DNA from 4 places in the Pantoea sp. USHLN298 genome. Region 4 is predicted to be linked to each of the others. Evidence: predicted binding sites of a transcription regulator. Region 4 holds the regulator's gene; each other region holds the start of a gene.
The links. Region 4 encodes CRP, which controls carbon source genes, mostly activating them, when cyclic AMP is high. Its sites were predicted from a motif close to ATGTGANNNNNNTCACAT; they were not measured.
Positions count from the first base shown of each region.

Region 1: WFK59_RS05200 (6-phosphofructokinase) is a predicted target of CRP. The motif match lies at 2,027-2,044, and genes of this name have one in related genera.
Region 2: adhE (bifunctional acetaldehyde-CoA/alcohol dehydrogenase) is a predicted target of CRP. The motif match lies at 2,426-2,443, and genes of this name have one in related genera.
Region 3: udp (uridine phosphorylase) is a predicted target of CRP. The motif match lies at 1,691-1,708, and genes of this name have one in related genera.

Region 1 is NZ_JBBCRO010000002.1:117,411-121,627, reverse strand. It holds gene WFK59_RS05210 (PTS sugar transporter subunit IIC) at 1-591, opposite strand, end outside; gene WFK59_RS05205 (PTS sugar transporter subunit IIB) at 584-898, opposite strand; gene WFK59_RS05200 (6-phosphofructokinase) at 909-1,889, opposite strand; gene flhA (formate hydrogenlyase transcriptional activator FlhA) at 2,343-4,217, opposite strand, start outside.
Region 2 is NZ_JBBCRO010000002.1:367,524-371,740, reverse strand. It holds gene adhE (bifunctional acetaldehyde-CoA/alcohol dehydrogenase) at 1-2,218, opposite strand, end outside; gene WFK59_RS06365 (YchE family NAAT transporter) at 2,678-3,325, shown strand; gene WFK59_RS06360 (ABC transporter substrate-binding protein) at 3,908-4,217, shown strand, end outside.
Region 3 is NZ_JBBCRO010000008.1:18,656-22,872, reverse strand. It holds gene metE (5-methyltetrahydropteroyltriglutamate--homocysteine S-methyltransferase) at 1-622, shown strand, start outside; gene WFK59_RS19360 (dienelactone hydrolase family protein) at 683-1,516, opposite strand; gene udp (uridine phosphorylase) at 1,819-2,580, shown strand; gene WFK59_RS19350 (tetratricopeptide repeat protein) at 2,678-3,946, shown strand; gene rmuC (DNA recombination protein RmuC) at 4,032-4,217, shown strand, end outside.
Region 4 is NZ_JBBCRO010000007.1:48,392-52,608, reverse strand. It holds gene WFK59_RS18225 (YccS/YhfK family putative transporter) at 1-2,073, opposite strand, end outside; gene crp (cAMP-activated global transcriptional regulator CRP) at 2,131-2,763, opposite strand; gene WFK59_RS18215 (OsmC family protein) at 3,067-3,471, shown strand; gene WFK59_RS18210 (phosphoribulokinase) at 3,499-4,217, opposite strand, start outside.

The DNA of each region.
Region 1 (4,217 bases), on a different contig from region 4:
CACCGCCGCCGTCACCAGATAGCCAATGGTGCAGAAGTGACCCAGCGCGACATCATCGGAATCGGTAATCCGCCGCACCACCGGCTGCGCCAGCGCAGGCATCACCACCGCCATAATCCCGCCAAAAATACCGCCGGTCAGGATCAGCGGCAGACCGGTCAGCCCGGCTTTGTAGCCAATCACTGCGCCAATCGTCGCCATCCACAGCAGCGCCTGGCCGGTAAGGAAGATGTACTTAAACGGCGTAATGCGGGCGATGATGATATTGACGATAAAAATCACCAGCAGCGTCAGCGCCACTTCCGATCCCAGTTCCCGGTTCGCCAGCCCGGCAATTGCCGCCACATCGGTGATATAGCCCTGCATGCCGAAGCCGTGGGTAAAGATGGTGTTAAGGAAGGTCAGCGTGCCGACGATGATATTGATCCCGGCCATCATAATTAAAAAGCCCAGCAGGGTTTTAAAGGTGCCTTCCACCACCTTGCCCGCCGATTTTTTTTGCAGCAACAGACCGATCAGGGCAATAAAGGCGATCAGAATCGAGGCCTGCCCTAATAAGTCTTTTACCAGGAAGTCGATCACACTATTCATGGGCAGCGACCTTCATGTTGCGTTCTTTTAAAAAGGCCACAATCTTCTGCTCTATTTCCGCTTTATCGGTGAGCTTATTAAGAATAATGACCCGTTTGATCTGTTCCGGACTGGCGTCGGCATTTAACACATCGGCAAAGGCTTTTTGCGTCAGAATCATGTCTGATTTAAACGCATTGGCTTCTGAAATGGTGGTGTGGTCAATATCCGCGTCAATTTCCAGCTTTTTTAATACCGCTTTTGCGCTCATCTCAATCGCAAAACTGGACCCTAATCCGCAGCCACAAACACATAAAATTTTCAGCATGGTTATCTCCTCACAATATATTCAGTTGTTTAGCGAGTTTGTAATGATGCCCGTCAGTATCGACCAGGCGTTTTTGCATGCTTATTAAATCAATCGGAATCGGTTTATTGCTGCCATTAATAATGACGGCTTTATTACGCATTCCCGACTGAATACAACGCACCACTTCACTGGCCATAATGGTGCCCTGATAAATTTCCTCGCAGGTCGGTTCACCATTACGCAATCCGTAACCGAGAATGGTTTTGCGGATACGCACACCAATTAACGGTTCAAGCTGTTTGATTAAGGTATCGATCGCCCCCTGAAAACCGGGCGAGTATTCACGGGTGTAACCTTCTGAGCAGAGGATCACCACGCTGTTCTGCTGCGCCAGCCGCTGAGTGATACGCTGGGCCAGCTGCGGCAGCGGGATCTGACACTCCGGGATCAGGGCAAAATCGGCGTTGGATTTCAGGGCCGACTGCAGAGTTAGCTCGCCGCAATAGCCGCCGAGCAGCTCCAGCATAAAAACCCGTCCGGGCAGCGCACGTCCGGTATTACGCAGTTTTGCCACCTCCTTCAGGACCTGCTCGCAGGCGGTGGAAAAGCCGAGGGTATAGTCACTGCCAAAGACATCGTTATCTATCGTCATGCCGACGCCAAAACAATTCACGCCGAACTCCGACAGATGATGCAGAAATTGCAATGAACCATCCCCGCCCGCCATGATTAATAGATCAATGCGGGCACTTTTCAATTGACGGGCAATGAGTTCATATTCGCTGCGCAACAATTTTTTTTGCGTCCGGCCCGATTGCATCACCGGAATCGGGGCGATAGAAAAGTCGAGCAGATCGCGCGGACTAATATCACGATGCTGATGCGCTAATAAGCCTGGAATACCCCCATCGAATATCACGATTTCCGCCTGAGCCAGACGACCGAGCTGGAAAACAAAATTATTAATACCGCTGACATCGCCGCCGCTAATAACCATTCCGATCCGCATCATTTTCACCCCGCTGACGTAATTGGTGCTGGCGTTCATTGTTCCGGGATAAGGGGTTGTTATTTGCAATGGAGATCACAGTTACGCGCGGTATATTTCTGGTGAAGAGATTGACAGCGGCTAATTAACCGGATTATTTGTGAGTAGGATCACAAATTAAAGCCGCGGCGGAGATTTACAGAACTTAAATAAATCAGTGGGTTAGGCTTTGACCGACGGGAATCAGGCTGAGGGTTCACCGGCCGCGTTAATCGCCGGGTGATGTCGTTACAGATTTGTGATTTCCGCCTCATTTTTTCCGGTTCGGCCACGTTTTTCACCCGACAGGCCACGGCGAGGTGAATTAAAAACGCCCGGCGCGCGCGTTTTTAATTTCACCGATGAGAGGATAACGCGGGGAAGAAAGCAGCAAGATTCAGCTCAGCAGCAAAAACGTTCAGCCGTCGGCTATCGCTATGACGGGTTCACATCAATGCCCATTTTTTTCATTCTGGATAACAGCGTGGTTCGTTTCAGCCCCAGACGCACGGCGGCTCCGCGCGGTCCGGCAACGACGCCGTTCGTCTCCTTCAGCATGGCAATAATTCGCTGACGTTCATCCTCTTCGCTCAGGGAGGAAACGGGCGCGGAGTGCGGCGCCCCGGATGGCAGGATCGGTGCAGCGAATGTCAGGGGCTGATTAAACTCTTCAAACGGCATCTCCAGCACCGTTCCACGCGTCAGCAGTACCGCACGCTCAATGACATTTTCCAGCTCCCGTACATTTCCAGGCCACGGCATCCGGCTCAGCAAACGCAGTGTTTCGGCCGGAATACTGTCGATCGTCCGCTTCATGCGTTTGGCGATTTTGTAGGTCAGAAACTTCACCAGCTGCGGGATATCTTCCGGACGTTCACGTAACGGCGGAATAACAATCGGGAAGACGTTCAGCCGGTAATAGAGGTCGCTGCGAAATTCTTTGTCTGCGACCATCTGTTTCAGGTCACGGTTTGTGGCCGCGATCATGCGGACATCCACCGAGATCAGTTTGTTACCGCCGACCCGCTCAAACTCCTGCTCCTGCAATATGCGCAGCAGTTTCGGTTGCAGCTCCAGTGGGATCTCGCCGACCTCATCGAGAAACAGCGTGCCCTGATCCGCCAGCTCAAAGCGCCCCATTCTTTGCGCCGTTGCGCCAGTAAAGGAGCCCTTCTCATGGCCAAACAGATCGCTTTCCATCAGCCCGGCAGGCATTGCCGCACAGTTCATTTTTACCATGCGACGATCGCGGCGATCGCCGAGATTATGGATGGCCCGGGCGATCAGCTCTTTACCGGTGCCGGTTTCACCGAGGATCAGCACCGAACAGTCGCTTTTCGCCACGATCTCCACCTGTTTCAACACCGCTGACATACGGGGGCTGCGCCCGACGATGTCACTGAAGTCAGGATTGTTGCTGTTGATCTGCTCGGTCAGATAGAGGTTTTCATGCTGCAGCTTCTCTTTCAGGCTTTTGATTTCCTGATAGGCCAGTGCATTATCCACCGCGATGGCGATGCGCTCGGCGATCTGCTGCAGCACCCGCAGGTTGGTGGAATTGAAATTATCGGGCTGACAGCGCGCCAGCTTTAACACTCCCAGCGTTTTATGCCCGAAGCGTAGCGGCAGAACGCACAGCGTTTTGGTTTGATCGCGCCACAGCAGATGGAACAGCGTTCGCTCTTCAGTTTCTCCCTCTGGCTTCAGATGCGTCAGCAGCATCTCGCCGCTTTTCATCACCTGCTGCTCCAGCGTGCCGGCCAGCGTCATCCGCGATTGCTCTCGCTCCGCAACATCGGCCTGCAGGTAATGGGTGGCGTAAACATTTGCCTGCTCGCTCTCCTGACCGGCATCACATAACACGATGCTGATGGCGTTGATATGGAAGAAGTGATGAATGGTTTTGGCGATTTCGCCGGTCAGCTCATCGAGATCTAATTTGGACAGCACCGCATTGGTGATATCCACCAGAATACGAAAATCGTCACGCTCGTGACGCAGCAGGGATTGCTGCAGTAAGGCGTTTTCGCGCAGCTGAATCTGCCCGACCGCAATCGCCGCCAGCGTGGCGAGCTCATACAGGCTGCTCTTCTCCTCCTCACTGAACGGGGCGGCCTGCTGGCGGATAAACTCACACCCGCCCAGCAAGCCGGACGAGGCCAGCAGCGGCACCAGACAGTAGTCGCTGAACGGCGGATAGAGGTTCAGTGCCGCCAGTTGCGGATAGCGAAGGTGCAGCGCTTCACTGCGCCAGACCTGGGTTTTTGGATTACTCCGCAACGCCTGCACCGGGCCGGTTGCCAGCAGGGT
Region 2 (4,217 bases), on a different contig from region 4:
CCAGGCCGTGCGGGATATGGAACTCTGAACCCAGTTTATGCGCCATGGAGTGACAAACCCCAAGGAAGGCGTTGGCAAAGGCGATACCGGCGATGGTGGCTGCATTGTGCACACGTTCACGCGCTACCGGATTTTTCGCACCTTCAGCATAGCTGGCGGGCAGATTCTCTTTTAGTAATTTGAGTGCCTGCAACGCCTGACCGTCAGAGTATTCATTCGCCAGCACTGAAACATAGGCTTCCAGAGCGTGAGTAACCGCATCCAGACCGCCGAAGGCGCAGAGCGAACGCGGCATATCCATCACCAGGTTGGCATCGACAATCGCCATATCCGGGGTTAATGCATAGTCAGCCAGCGGGTATTTCTGGCCGGTAGCATCATCGGTCACGACCGCAAACGGCGTCACTTCTGAACCGGTACCGGAGGTAGTGGTAATCGCTACCATGCGCGCTTTCACGCCCATTTTCGGGAATTTGTAGATACGTTTACGGATATCCATGAAACGTAACGCCAGCTCTTCAAAATGCGTTTCCGGATGCTCGTACATCACCCACATGATTTTCGCCGCATCCATCGGTGAACCGCCGCCCAGCGCGATAATCACGTCAGGTTTGAAGCTATTCATCTGCTCTGCGCCTTTACGCACGATGCTCAGCGTCGGGTCAGCTTCCACTTCAAAGAACACTTCTGTCTCAACGCCGTGCGCTTTCAGTACGCGGATCACCTGGTCTGCATAGCCGTTGTTGAACAGGAAGCGGTCAGTGACGATGAACGCACGTTTGGCGCCATCCGTAGCCACCTCTTCCAGCGCAATTGGCAGAGAGCCCCGACGGAAGTAGATGGATTTAGGAAGTTTATGCCACAACATATTCTCAGCTCGCTTGGCGACAGTTTTGGTATTGATCAGATGTTTCGGACCGACGTTTTCAGAGATGGAGTTACCGCCCCATGAACCACAACCCAGCGTCAGAGAAGGTGCCAGTTTAAAGTTGTAGAGGTCGCCGATACCGCCCTGAGAAGCCGGGGTATTGATCAGGATACGTGCGGTCTTCATTTTGTCGCCGAAATAGTGCACGCGCTCAGTCTGGTTGTCCTGGTCAGTATAGAGACAGGAGGTGTGACCGATGCCGCCCATCGCCACCAGTTTTTCCGCTTTATTAACCGCGTCGTGGAAATCTTTCGCCCGATACATCGCAAGCGTCGGTGACAGTTTTTCGTGGGCAAAAGGCTCAGACTCGTCCACCAGCTGCACTTCACCAATCAGAATCTTGGTGCTCGGAGGAACGGTAATGCCCGCCATCTCAGCAATTTTAAACGCTGGCTGACCGACGATGGCGGCATTCAGACCACCGTTTTTCAGAATGATGTTCTGCACTGCACTTAACTCAGCACCCTGCAGCATATAGCCGCCGTGACTGGCAAAGCGTTCACGCACCGCATCATAGGCCGAATCAACCACAATCACTGACTGCTCAGAGGCGCAGATCACACCGTTATCGAAGGTTTTCGACATCAGGATAGAGGCGACAGCGCGTTTCACATCGGCTGTTTCATCAATCACTACAGGTGTATTACCGGCACCGACACCGATGGCAGGTTTACCGGAGCTGTAAGCCGCCTTCACCATGCCTGGACCACCGGTTGCCAGAATCAGGTTGATGTCAGGGTGATGCATTAACTGATTAGAGAGCTCAACTGAAGGGGCATCAATCCAGCCGATAATATCTTTAGGTGCGCCGGCCGCGATGGCTGCCTGCAACACGATATCCGCCGCTTTATTGGTGGCGTCTTTGGCACGAGGATGGGGTGAAAAGATAATGCCGTTACGGGTTTTGAGGCTGATCAGGGCTTTAAAAATGGCGGTGGAAGTGGGGTTAGTGGTCGGAACGATACCGCAGATCAAACCAATAGGCTCAGCGATAGTGATGGTACCGAAGGTGTCGTCGGTGGCTAACACACCGCAGGTTTTTTCATCTTTGTAAGCGTTATAGATATATTCAGAAGCAAAATGATTTTTGATCACCTTATCTTCGACGATGCCCATGCCGGATTCGGCAACGGCCATTTTAGCAAGGGGAATTCGGGCATCTGCGGCGGCAAGCGCGGCAGCACGGAAAATGGCGTCAACCTGTTGTTGGGAAAAGTTGGCGTATTCACGCTGTGCTTTTTTTACACGTTCAACCAGTGCATTAAGTTCAGCGACATTAGTAACGGCCATGGTGTTCTCCTGAAGGAAGTTAAACTTTTTTAGTAAACAATCCTGCGTCCTGAGTATAGTCCCGCCTGGCTAGCGCGTCGGATTGGGCCAGAACGCCCGGATTTTCAACTGTTTACTAAACTAGTCTGCTCTCACAGCAGCGATGATGAACATCGATACCGTTAATACTTCCGTTGCGAAAAGATTACCTGGTTTGAGGTAGGGCAATTTTGATGCAGATCAATTTAAACCCAAGCTGACACCTTTCAGCCGCACTTTTCAGCGCCTGCTTGCTAAAACCGGTTACGCCTCTGGGCAGCTGGCTTGCAGCGGCTAAAACCAGCAGCTTTTTATTGTCTGGTAAAATGCGCTAAAACGCAGGGCGATTGGCAGAATAAATAGCTGTCTGCACATCTGGCATCAGGGCGCGTTTTCACTTACATTAGGCGCGTTTTCCTCCCCCGTGGTACGGAGTCTGTCGTGAACCCTGCGCTATTAGATTTATCAGGCTATATAAAATTTTTTGTCGGTCTCTTTGCGCTGGTTAACCCGGTAGGGATTATTCCGGTCTTTATCAGCATGACCCGCTATCAGGGCGTAACTGAGCGTAATAAAACCAATCTGACGGCTAACCTCGCGGTGGCGATCATTCTGTGGACATCGCTGTTTCTCGGCGATGGGATTTTGCATATTTTCGGCATCTCGATTGACTCGTTCCGCATCGCTGGCGGCATCCTGGTGGTCACTATTGCCATGTCGATGATCAGCGGCAAGCTGGGTGAAGATAAGCAGAATAAGCAGGAAAAATCAGAAACCGCGATTCGCGAAAGCGTTGGGGTGGTCCCGCTGGCGCTGCCACTGATGGCCGGACCGGGTGCCATCAGTTCGACCATCGTCTGGAGTACCCGCTACCACAGCTGGCTCAATCTGCTCGGGTTCAGCCTGGCGATTGCGTTGTTTGCCTTTTGCTGCTGGCTCCTGTTCCGTGCCGCGCCATTGATGGTTCGGGTACTGGGTCAGACCGGTATCAACGTCATCACCCGTATTATGGGGCTGTTGCTGATGGCGCTGGGTATTGAGTTTGTGGTCACCGGGATGAAAGCCATTTTCCCCGGTTTGCTGAATTAACAGGTTACTTATTTCAGCGGGCGAAATGAAAATGTGACGCATTATGGTGCAAACTCCGGTTTTATTGCACCATAATAAAGCAATTATTCATCCGGCTTAATAGATTCAGCCGATTATCACTTTCATTACTGGCCGACGCAATTCTCACCGCTGATGCGATTAAAATGTCATGATTTTCACATGATAATCTTCTTAATATTTACCGCTTAGCCTGACAAATCACGCCCGTTATGCTGACGGGCGTGCATTGATCGCGACTCTTTGCACTGCCTCCGAATAAGTACCAGAATGGCGCATTAACGCCGCCGTCTGCGCCTGCTAACAGAGTTTTTTATCTAAAATCTCTATTTTTCAAATCGATAAGATATTTTCTAGTTGAAAATTAACACTTCCGCTTCCAGAAAACTCATGATAAAAGAGAATTAGTTAACATTTTAGCTATTTTGCTTTGGCGCCCATTAACGGCTTCTGATAATTTTTGACGCAACGTAAAAATTTTCACCGAAAGCCCAAAGTGAGAACGCTTTTTGCTTAAGCCTATCGGGATACTTAATAAAAGGTTGGCGCTTTCGCATGACTGGGATGAAAAAATTGCAGCAGCAACGGTCAAAAATTGCATTAACGTTGTTAATCGCCTTTTCACCGGCTTACGCCGCTACGGTGCCGTCCGGAACCCCTCTGGCACCGCAGCAGCAGATCGTGATCAATAACGGCACTGAGGTTGCGTCACTTGATCCCCATAAAACCGAAGGCGTGCCCGAATCCAATATCATTCTTAACCTGCTCGATGGGTTAGTGAATACCGATAACAGCGGCAACGTGGTGCCCGGTGTCGCGAAGAGCTGGCAAAACCAGCAGGGAAGGCAGTGGACCTTTACCCTGCGTGATGACG
Region 3 (4,217 bases), on a different contig from region 4:
AGGGATGCTGACCGGCCCGGTGACGATTCTGTGCTGGTCTTTCCCGCGCGAAGATGTGTCGCGTGAAACCATCGCGAAACAGATTGCGCTGGCGCTGCGTGATGAAGTCGCCGATCTGGAAAAAGCCGGTATTGGCATTATCCAGATTGATGAACCAGCGCTGCGCGAAGGGTTGCCGCTGCATCAGTCTGACTGGGCTGCCTATCTGAGCTGGGCGGTCGAGGCTTTCCGCCTGAATGCCGCGGTGGCGCGGGATGAAACCCAGATTCACACCCATATGTGTTACTGCGAGTTTAACGACATCATGGATTCTATCGCGGCGCTGGATGCGGATGTGATTACCATTGAAACCTCACGCTCCGACATGGATCTGCTGGCGTCGTTTGAACACTTTGACTATCCGAATGAAATCGGTCCGGGCGTCTACGATATTCATTCGCCTAACGTACCGAGCGTCGAGTGGATGGAAGCGCTGTTACGGAAAGCGGCGAAGCGGATTCCGGAAGCGCGTTTGTGGGTGAACCCGGACTGCGGATTGAAAACGCGCGGCTGGACCGAGACGCGGCAGGCGCTGGCAAACATGGTGACGGCGGCGAAGAAGCTGCGTGATGAAACAGCATAAAAACGGGTCAGAACGGCGAGGCTGATACGATATCGGGGCGCACAGCGCCCCTTTTTTTGCTTATTGCGATGCGACGCCATACTGCCTGAACCAGGCCAGCATCCGCGCCCAGCCATCACTGGCAGATTCAGCATGGTAGCTCGGACGGTAGTCAGCATTAAAGGCATGTCCGGCTTCGGGATAGACGATGATCTCCGCGGTGGCATTGGCCGCGTGCAGCGCCTGACGCATCTGCTCAACGCTCTCCAGCGGAATCCCCTCATCCTGGCCACCGTATAAACCTAACACCGGGGCGCTAAGATCGACGGCGACATCGATAGGATGCTTCTGCTGCTTCATGGTCCGATCGCCGGTCAGACGTCCATACCAGGCGACGGCCGCGCGCAGTTGCGGATTGTGCGCCGCATAGAGCCAGCTGATGCGGCCGCCCCAGCAGAACCCGGTAATGCCCATACGCCGGATATCGCCGCCGTTACGCGCCGCCCAGTTGGCCGCATGATCAAGATCGGACAGCACCTGTGTATCGGGCACTTTGCTCACCAGCTCGCTGAACAGGGTCGGGATATCGTGGTAATCGTTGGGATCGCCTTCGCGGAAGTAGAGTTCCGGAGCGATAGCCAGATAGCCTTCCAGCGCCAGACGGCGGCAGATATCACGGATGTGTTCATGGACGCCAAAGATCTCCTGCACCACCAGCACCACCGGTAACGGACCGTCGGCAGATTTCGGTCTGGCATAAAAGGCGGGCATATTTTCGCCCTGGCTTGGCACTGAGGTCTCACCGGCGTGAATCGCCGGACTGTCGGTAATAATGGTGGTAGAAGCGGTGGGCAGAACGGCAGGCGCAAAGGTCCCTGCCGCGGCTTTTTGTGTCATATTATCACTGGTTTTCATTATTCTCTCCGTGCAAGCAATGGCGCAATCACGTAACTATAGCCTGGCCGGACACCGTGCGAGCCAGACGTCGGGTAACAGAGTCAGCAGCGGACAATACCATCCACCTCTTTAACACTGAGATGAGGCCGACACAGCCCCGGCGAAGCCAATGTCAGCGAAACCGATGTGATATTGTGATAAACATCACATTGTTTTTGGTGATAAATGTAACTTTCATTTTCTTCGGTGAATGCTGTCACATATTTATCGGGCGTGCTGACGTAGAGTGACGCGCTACCTTCCCTTAACAGGAGTCTGAAATGACACAGTCTGACGTTTTCCATCTGGGCCTGACGAAAGCCGATCTGCAGGGCGCCACCCTGGCGATTGTGCCCGGCGATCCGGAGCGCGTGAAGAAGATTGCCGGACTGATGGAGGATGCCACGCATCTGGCCTCACACCGCGAATTTACCAGCTGGCTGGCTAAGCTGGACGGCAAACCGGTGGTGGTCTGCTCAACCGGCATCGGCGGCCCTTCCACCTCTATTGCGGTTGAAGAGCTGGCGCAGCTTGGCGTACGCACCTTCCTGCGCGTGGGCACCACCGGCGCTATCCAGCCGCACATCAACGTTGGCGATGTGCTGGTGACCACCGGGTCAGTGCGTCTTGACGGCGCCAGCCTGCATTTCGCGCCGATGGAGTTCCCGGCCGTGGCCGACTTTGCCTGTACCACGGCGCTGGTGGCCGCAGCAGAAGCCTGTGGCGCGAAGACTCATATCGGCATCACCGCCTCTTCTGACACGTTCTATCCAGGCCAGGAGCGCTACGACACCTTCTCCGGGCGAGTGGTGAATCGCTTCCAGGGATCGATGAAAGAGTGGCAGGAGATGGGCGTCCTCAACTATGAGATGGAATCCGCTACACTGTTAACCATGTGCGCCAGCCAGGGGCTGCGAGCCGGCATGGTGGCGGGCGTGATCGTTAACCGTACCCAGAAAGAGATCCCGGATGCGGTGACGATGAAACAGACCGAAAGCGATGCGGTAAAAATTGTGGTTGAAGCGGCTCGCCGCTTGTTATAACCCTTACTGTCAGGCAGCAGGTTAACGGCCGGACATAAGGCCAGCCTGCTGCCGGATAGCCCCGGCGCAGCCTTTCAACGGAAGCTGAGAGTGCCTGATGCGCAAGACTATTCCCGTTCGTCGTCCCGCCGTTAACCTGAATCCCGTTGCGCTCAATGCCCGTCTTGAGAGCAGTGCCGCACAGTTTCGCGCCGCCATGCAGCAGGGTGATTATGCGCAGGCAGCCCGCTACTGCGAAGAGGTGCTGCGCTATCAGCCCCATCAGATGCAGGTACTCAGCGACTACGCGCTCTGTCTGATGCGTCTCGGTCAGCATCACAAAGCCTACAAAACCTACCAGAAAATTTACCAGTCGCCACCGGCGGTGCGCGCTACCGCGTCAGACACCTGGCTGGATGGCCTGACCGAAGTGTGTGGCTGGCTGGATAAGCAGGATGAGGTGACGCGTTACGGCCTGGAATCGTTGCAGCAATCGGACGCCCGTTTCCGGCAGGGCGCGCGGGTTGCGTTTCCCGCTGCGCAGCCCGAGCCGATCGACCTCAGCCAGCCGCAGCAGAATGTGATCGCCTTCAGCCTGTATGGTGACCAGCCGCGTTACTGCGAAACCCTGATTAAAAACGTTGAGGTGGCGCCTGAGCTCTATCCGGGCTGGGTGTGTCGCATCTATCTGGATGACAGCGTGCCGCAGCATGTCTGGCAACGGCTCGATCAACCGCACGTTCAGCGGATCGATATGTCCCACGAAAAAACGTTGTTCCCGACGCTGTGGCGCTTTCTGGTGATGGACGATCCCGGCGTGAAACGCTTTATCGTCCGCGATGCCGACTCGTTGCTCTCCGAGCGCGAGGTGGCGGCGGTCAACGCCTGGCTGGCGTCGCCTTACTGGTTCCATCATATGCGCGACTACTTCTCCCATACCGAACTGCTGCTGGCCGGCATGTGGGGCGGCTGTCACGGTGTTTTTCGTCAGGTCGAACAGACCATGCGCGAATTTATTGCGCAATACCGCGGCAGCGAACGCTTTACCGATCAGTCTTTCCTCAAGACGGCGCTGTGGCCAACGGTGCGTGAAAGTGTTCTCAACCATGATGAACTGTTTCATTTTCATCAGGCGCAGCCGTGGCCAGCACATCCGCCAGTGCGCTGGCAGATGCCCCGATTTCACGTCGGCAGTAATGTCGGCTTTGCCAGCCTCACCGGTCAATCCCATGCCGCCGACGGTGCCCGTCAGCAGATAGAAATGAGCGGTGACGGCAAAAGCTGGCACTACCCGGCTCAGGTGAAAAATGGCCAATGGCTGCTGCCGATGCCCTATTTCCTGATTGATGAGTGGCAGGCCGGAAAGCTGACGGTGACCGTGCGCTAAGTGGTTGAGGGCATGTAAATATATCTGGACATTCATACAGTGCGACTCTACCTTTTCCCTCAGCAGCTTGAGTCGCGGGGAAATCATGGATCAGCACATCATTATCAGCGTCTGCCTGGCGCTCGCCGGAGCAGGGATTGGCTGGATGCTGGCACAGTTACGTGCCGGGCATCAGGCCGCCAGTTTCTTAACCGAACGCCGTCTGCTGGAAGAGGCGCAGCAGCGCCAGCAGCAGCAGATGGATCAGCTTCAGCAGCAGGCACAGCAGCGT
Region 4 (4,217 bases):
GTTTTTGCGTAACCGTCTGATCAGCCAGCGGCCATGCTGTGGTCGCTGGCTCCACGCCAGCGATGAAATGGTGTGCATCACGCTCAGATGATCCAGAATGCGGCGCACATGCTGCTCCAGCACCGTCACCGGCCCTTCATTAATATTTTCCAGCTCATCCAGCAGATTGACCTGCGAACTGGCACCATCATATTCCAGCCGCTGCTGGCAACGTTGCAGCGCAATTTCGCACGACTGCAGATAGCGCTCCGCCAGCGTGGCGGTCAGCATGGTATGTTCCCGCGCCAGTATCGTCATCGCATTGATGTGCTCAACAATGAACTGGCTATGGGTGACCCACAGCCGCATATCCTTGAGATACTGGGCGTTAAAAGCCGGTTCCTGCATCGCCTGGTTCAGGGAGTTAAACAGCGCATTGTGCGCCTGATTAACCCGTACCCGCTGATAAGCGAGCTTCTCCGGCGACTGTTCCGCGCCCAGCAGCAGCCGCAGCGCATCCTGGTAAGTTTCCAGCGCGTCATGGGCGTTCTGTCGCAGCAAGCCGCTCTGCCACTGCGGCCAGAGCCACAGCATCCCGCCGAAGGCGATCAGGCAGCCCATCAGGGTATCCATCAGGCGCGGCAGCAGGAACTGCGCGCCATTCAGCGACAGCAGTTGCAGCGAGTAGACCGCCGTCACCGTGAAGCCAATCATCGACCAGCCGTAAAACTGGCGGGTAAAGCGGTAGCTGATAAAAGTGATCACCAGCATGATCATCAGCACCAGCGACTCCGGTACCGCGAGACGTAAGGTGGCGGCGGCAATCACCAGTCCGACAAAAGTGCCCAGCGCCCGGTGCTGAATACGAACCCGGGTGGCGCTATAGCCGTTCTGGCTGACGAACATAATGGTCATCAGAATCCAGTAGGGCTTCGGAATATTGAAAAACAGCGCCAGCGCACTGCCCAGCATCAGCATCACGGCAAAACGACCGGCGGTGCGCAGTGCAGACGAACGCCAGGAAAGATAACTGCGCAGCGCCGGCAGCAGCGGCAGACGGCGCTGGCGATCGGCCATCAGGTCACGCTGATAGAGCGGCTTTTGCGTACGCAGCACCCGCGCGATGCGGTTAAAGTGATAAAGACAGAAATTTCCCACCGGATTATCAGGATGCTGGCGGGCAATTTTTTCCAGCGCGCCGAGCTGCTTCTCCATGCCAAACCGATCGGGCAACTGGTGATAGAGAATGTTATCCGCCAGCACCCGTAAGCGGGCCGAGATGGTCTGGGCATTCCAGCGGATCACCGCTTCCGCATGGCTCTGCTCCACCAGTTTCTGCACCTCTTCCGGCTGATGCAGGCTGACCGAGATATGTTCCTGCAGATCCAGCGCCACCTGAAAAGCACGGGTCAGCCGCTTATGGCTGTGATCCCGACTGGCAGACAGCATGTGCATCTGCTGGTAACAGGTGGTGATCAGATCGACCACTTTTTGCTGACGCGCCAGCAGCGGCGGCAGGGCCTTTTCCGGATCGGTCAGCTGGGTCAGCAGGGTATATTTGGCGTCGCAATAGTTGGCCAGCTCACGGTAGATCAGGCTCAGGCTTTCGCGCATCGGCTGCTCTTTCCACAGCCAGAACCAGAACCAGTTAAACAGCCCGTACCACAGCGTGCCGCCGATATAGAGCAGCGGCGGTACGTAGATCGGCATACGGCCAATCAGACTCAGCGTGAAGATGGCGGCGATCAGCGAGCCCGGCAACAGACGGCCGTGCAACGGGCTAATTTCACCGGTGACGCCCAGCAGCAGCGGCATCGCGAACAGAATCAGCGGCAAAGGAATCGCGTGCAGCGTCAGCCACTGAATCAGAAAACTGCCGAGCGCAAACAGGCTGCCGCCAACAATCAGGCGTTTGAAGAAACGTTTATGCGGGGTATCCAGACCGGCGATATTGCAACAGGCGGGGACTAACGAGAACAGCAGACCTTTTTGCAGGTCGCCAGCCAGCCAGCCCAGCGCCACTGGCAGACAGAGCACCAGCGTTTGCCGCAAGGCATAATTGACTTCAGGATGGTAAATAATTCGACGCCACATCGGCCCAACACAAACAATAACGGCGCGATGTTGCCATCACGCCGTGGGTGACAGGAATTAGCGGGTGCCGTAAACGACGATGGTTTTGCCGTGTGCGGAGATCAGGTTCTGATCTTCCAGCATCTTCAAAATACGGCCCACGGTTTCACGTGAGCAACCAACGATTTGGCCAATTTCCTGACGAGTAATTTTAATTTGCATGCCGTCGGGATGCGTCATGGCGTCTGGCTGCTTCGCCAGGTTAAGCAGAGTCTGAGCAATGCGTCCGGTGACGTCGAGGAAAGCGAGGTTACCCACTTTTTCAGACGTAACCTGCAGGCGACGCGCCATCTGCGACGAGAGTCGCATCAGGATATCGGGGTTAACCTGGATCAGCTGACGGAATTTCTTGTAGGAAATCTCCGCCACTTCGCACGCGGTTTTCGCACGTACCCAGGCGCTGCGCTCCTGACCTTCTTCGAACAGGCCAAGCTCGCCAATAAAATCGCCCTGATTCAGGTAAGAAAGAATCATCTCTTTGCCTTCTTCATCTTTAATCAGAACCGCGACGGAACCTTTCACGATGTAGTAAAGCGTTTCTGCTTTTTCACCTTGGTGAATCAGCGTACTTTTGGATGGATACTTGTGAATATGGCAATGGGACAGGAACCATTCGAGTGTAGGGTCTGTTTGCGGTTTGCCGAGAACCATTCGCTATTATCCTCTGTTGTAATCGTGCCCAAAATACAGGGGGCAGTTTTCCCTGTCAGGCGATGAAAGCTTCAAGCGTTTCCCTTACAGGAAATTATTCGGGCTGCATTCGGCGCAGTGCGCATCATTCTTCCCGGCTTCGCCATCGGGTGACGAAAAATATTTTCAGCACTGTTTGTAGCACAGCTTTTGCCGACTGTCTTCTGTTGTCTCGCTTCAGCTAACAGCGGATTTCTCTGGATTGCTGTTTACCAGGCGAAAGCGTACTCTGACGGCAAAACCGCATATTCTGGAGCGAAAATCATGCAGGCAAGAGTGAAATGGGTAGAAGGGCTGACATTCCTCGGTGAGTCGTCGTCCGGCCATCAGGTATTAATGGATGGCAATTCGGGTGATAAAGCGCCCAGCCCAATGGAGATGGTGCTGATGGCGGCGGGCGGATGTAGCGCCATCGACGTGGTTTCAATTCTGCAAAAAGGCCGCAACGATGTGGCTGATTGTGAAGTGAAACTGACCTCAGAACGTCGTGAAGAGGCGCCGCGAATCTTTACGCACATCAACCTGCACTTTATCGTTAGCGGCAAAGCGCTCCAGGATAAAGCGGTCTCACGCGCGGTGGATCTTTCTGCAGAAAAATATTGCTCGGTTGCCATCATGCTGGGCAAAGGCGTCACCATTACCCACAGCTATGAAGTGATCGAACGCTGATCTCTGCGGGGGCCGCTCTGCGGCCTCTTATTCTATTCGCTTGCCTTCCACCAGTCGCTTCACCAGTGGTCCCATGATCAACTCCATCGCCAGCCCCATCTTTCCGCCCGGCACCACCAGCGTATTAATGTGCGAGATAAACGATCCCTGCAGCATCGCCAGCAGGTAAGGGAAGTCGATATCGTCCAGCGCCTGGAAGTGGATCACCACGAAACTCTCATCCAGTGACGGAATAGCACGGGCGGCAAACGGGTTCGAGGTATCCACCGTCGGCACGCGCTGGAAGTTAAGGTGAGTGCGCGAGAACTGCGGCGTAATGAAGTTGATGTAATCTTCCATCGAGCGCACCACCGAGTCCATCACCGCTTCCCGCGAATGGCCGCGTTCGCTGGTGTCACGCACCAGCTTCTGAATCCACTCCAGGTTGACAATCGGTACCACGCCGACCAGTAAATCGACATGCTCAGCCACGTTATGCTGGGCGGTCACCACGCCGCCGTGCAGTCCTTCGTAAAACAGAATATCGGTGTTTTGCGGCAGCGGTTGCCACGGCGTAAAGGTGCCCGGCACCTGATTCCACGGAACGGCTTCGTCATAGGTATGCAGGTATTTACGCGACTGGCCCTCACCGTTGAGCCCATACTGTTTAAAGCTCTGCTCCAGCAGGCCAAAGTCATTGGCTTCCGGACCGAAGTAACTGACATGACGGCCCAGATCGCGCGCTTTGCGGATCGCCATATCCATTT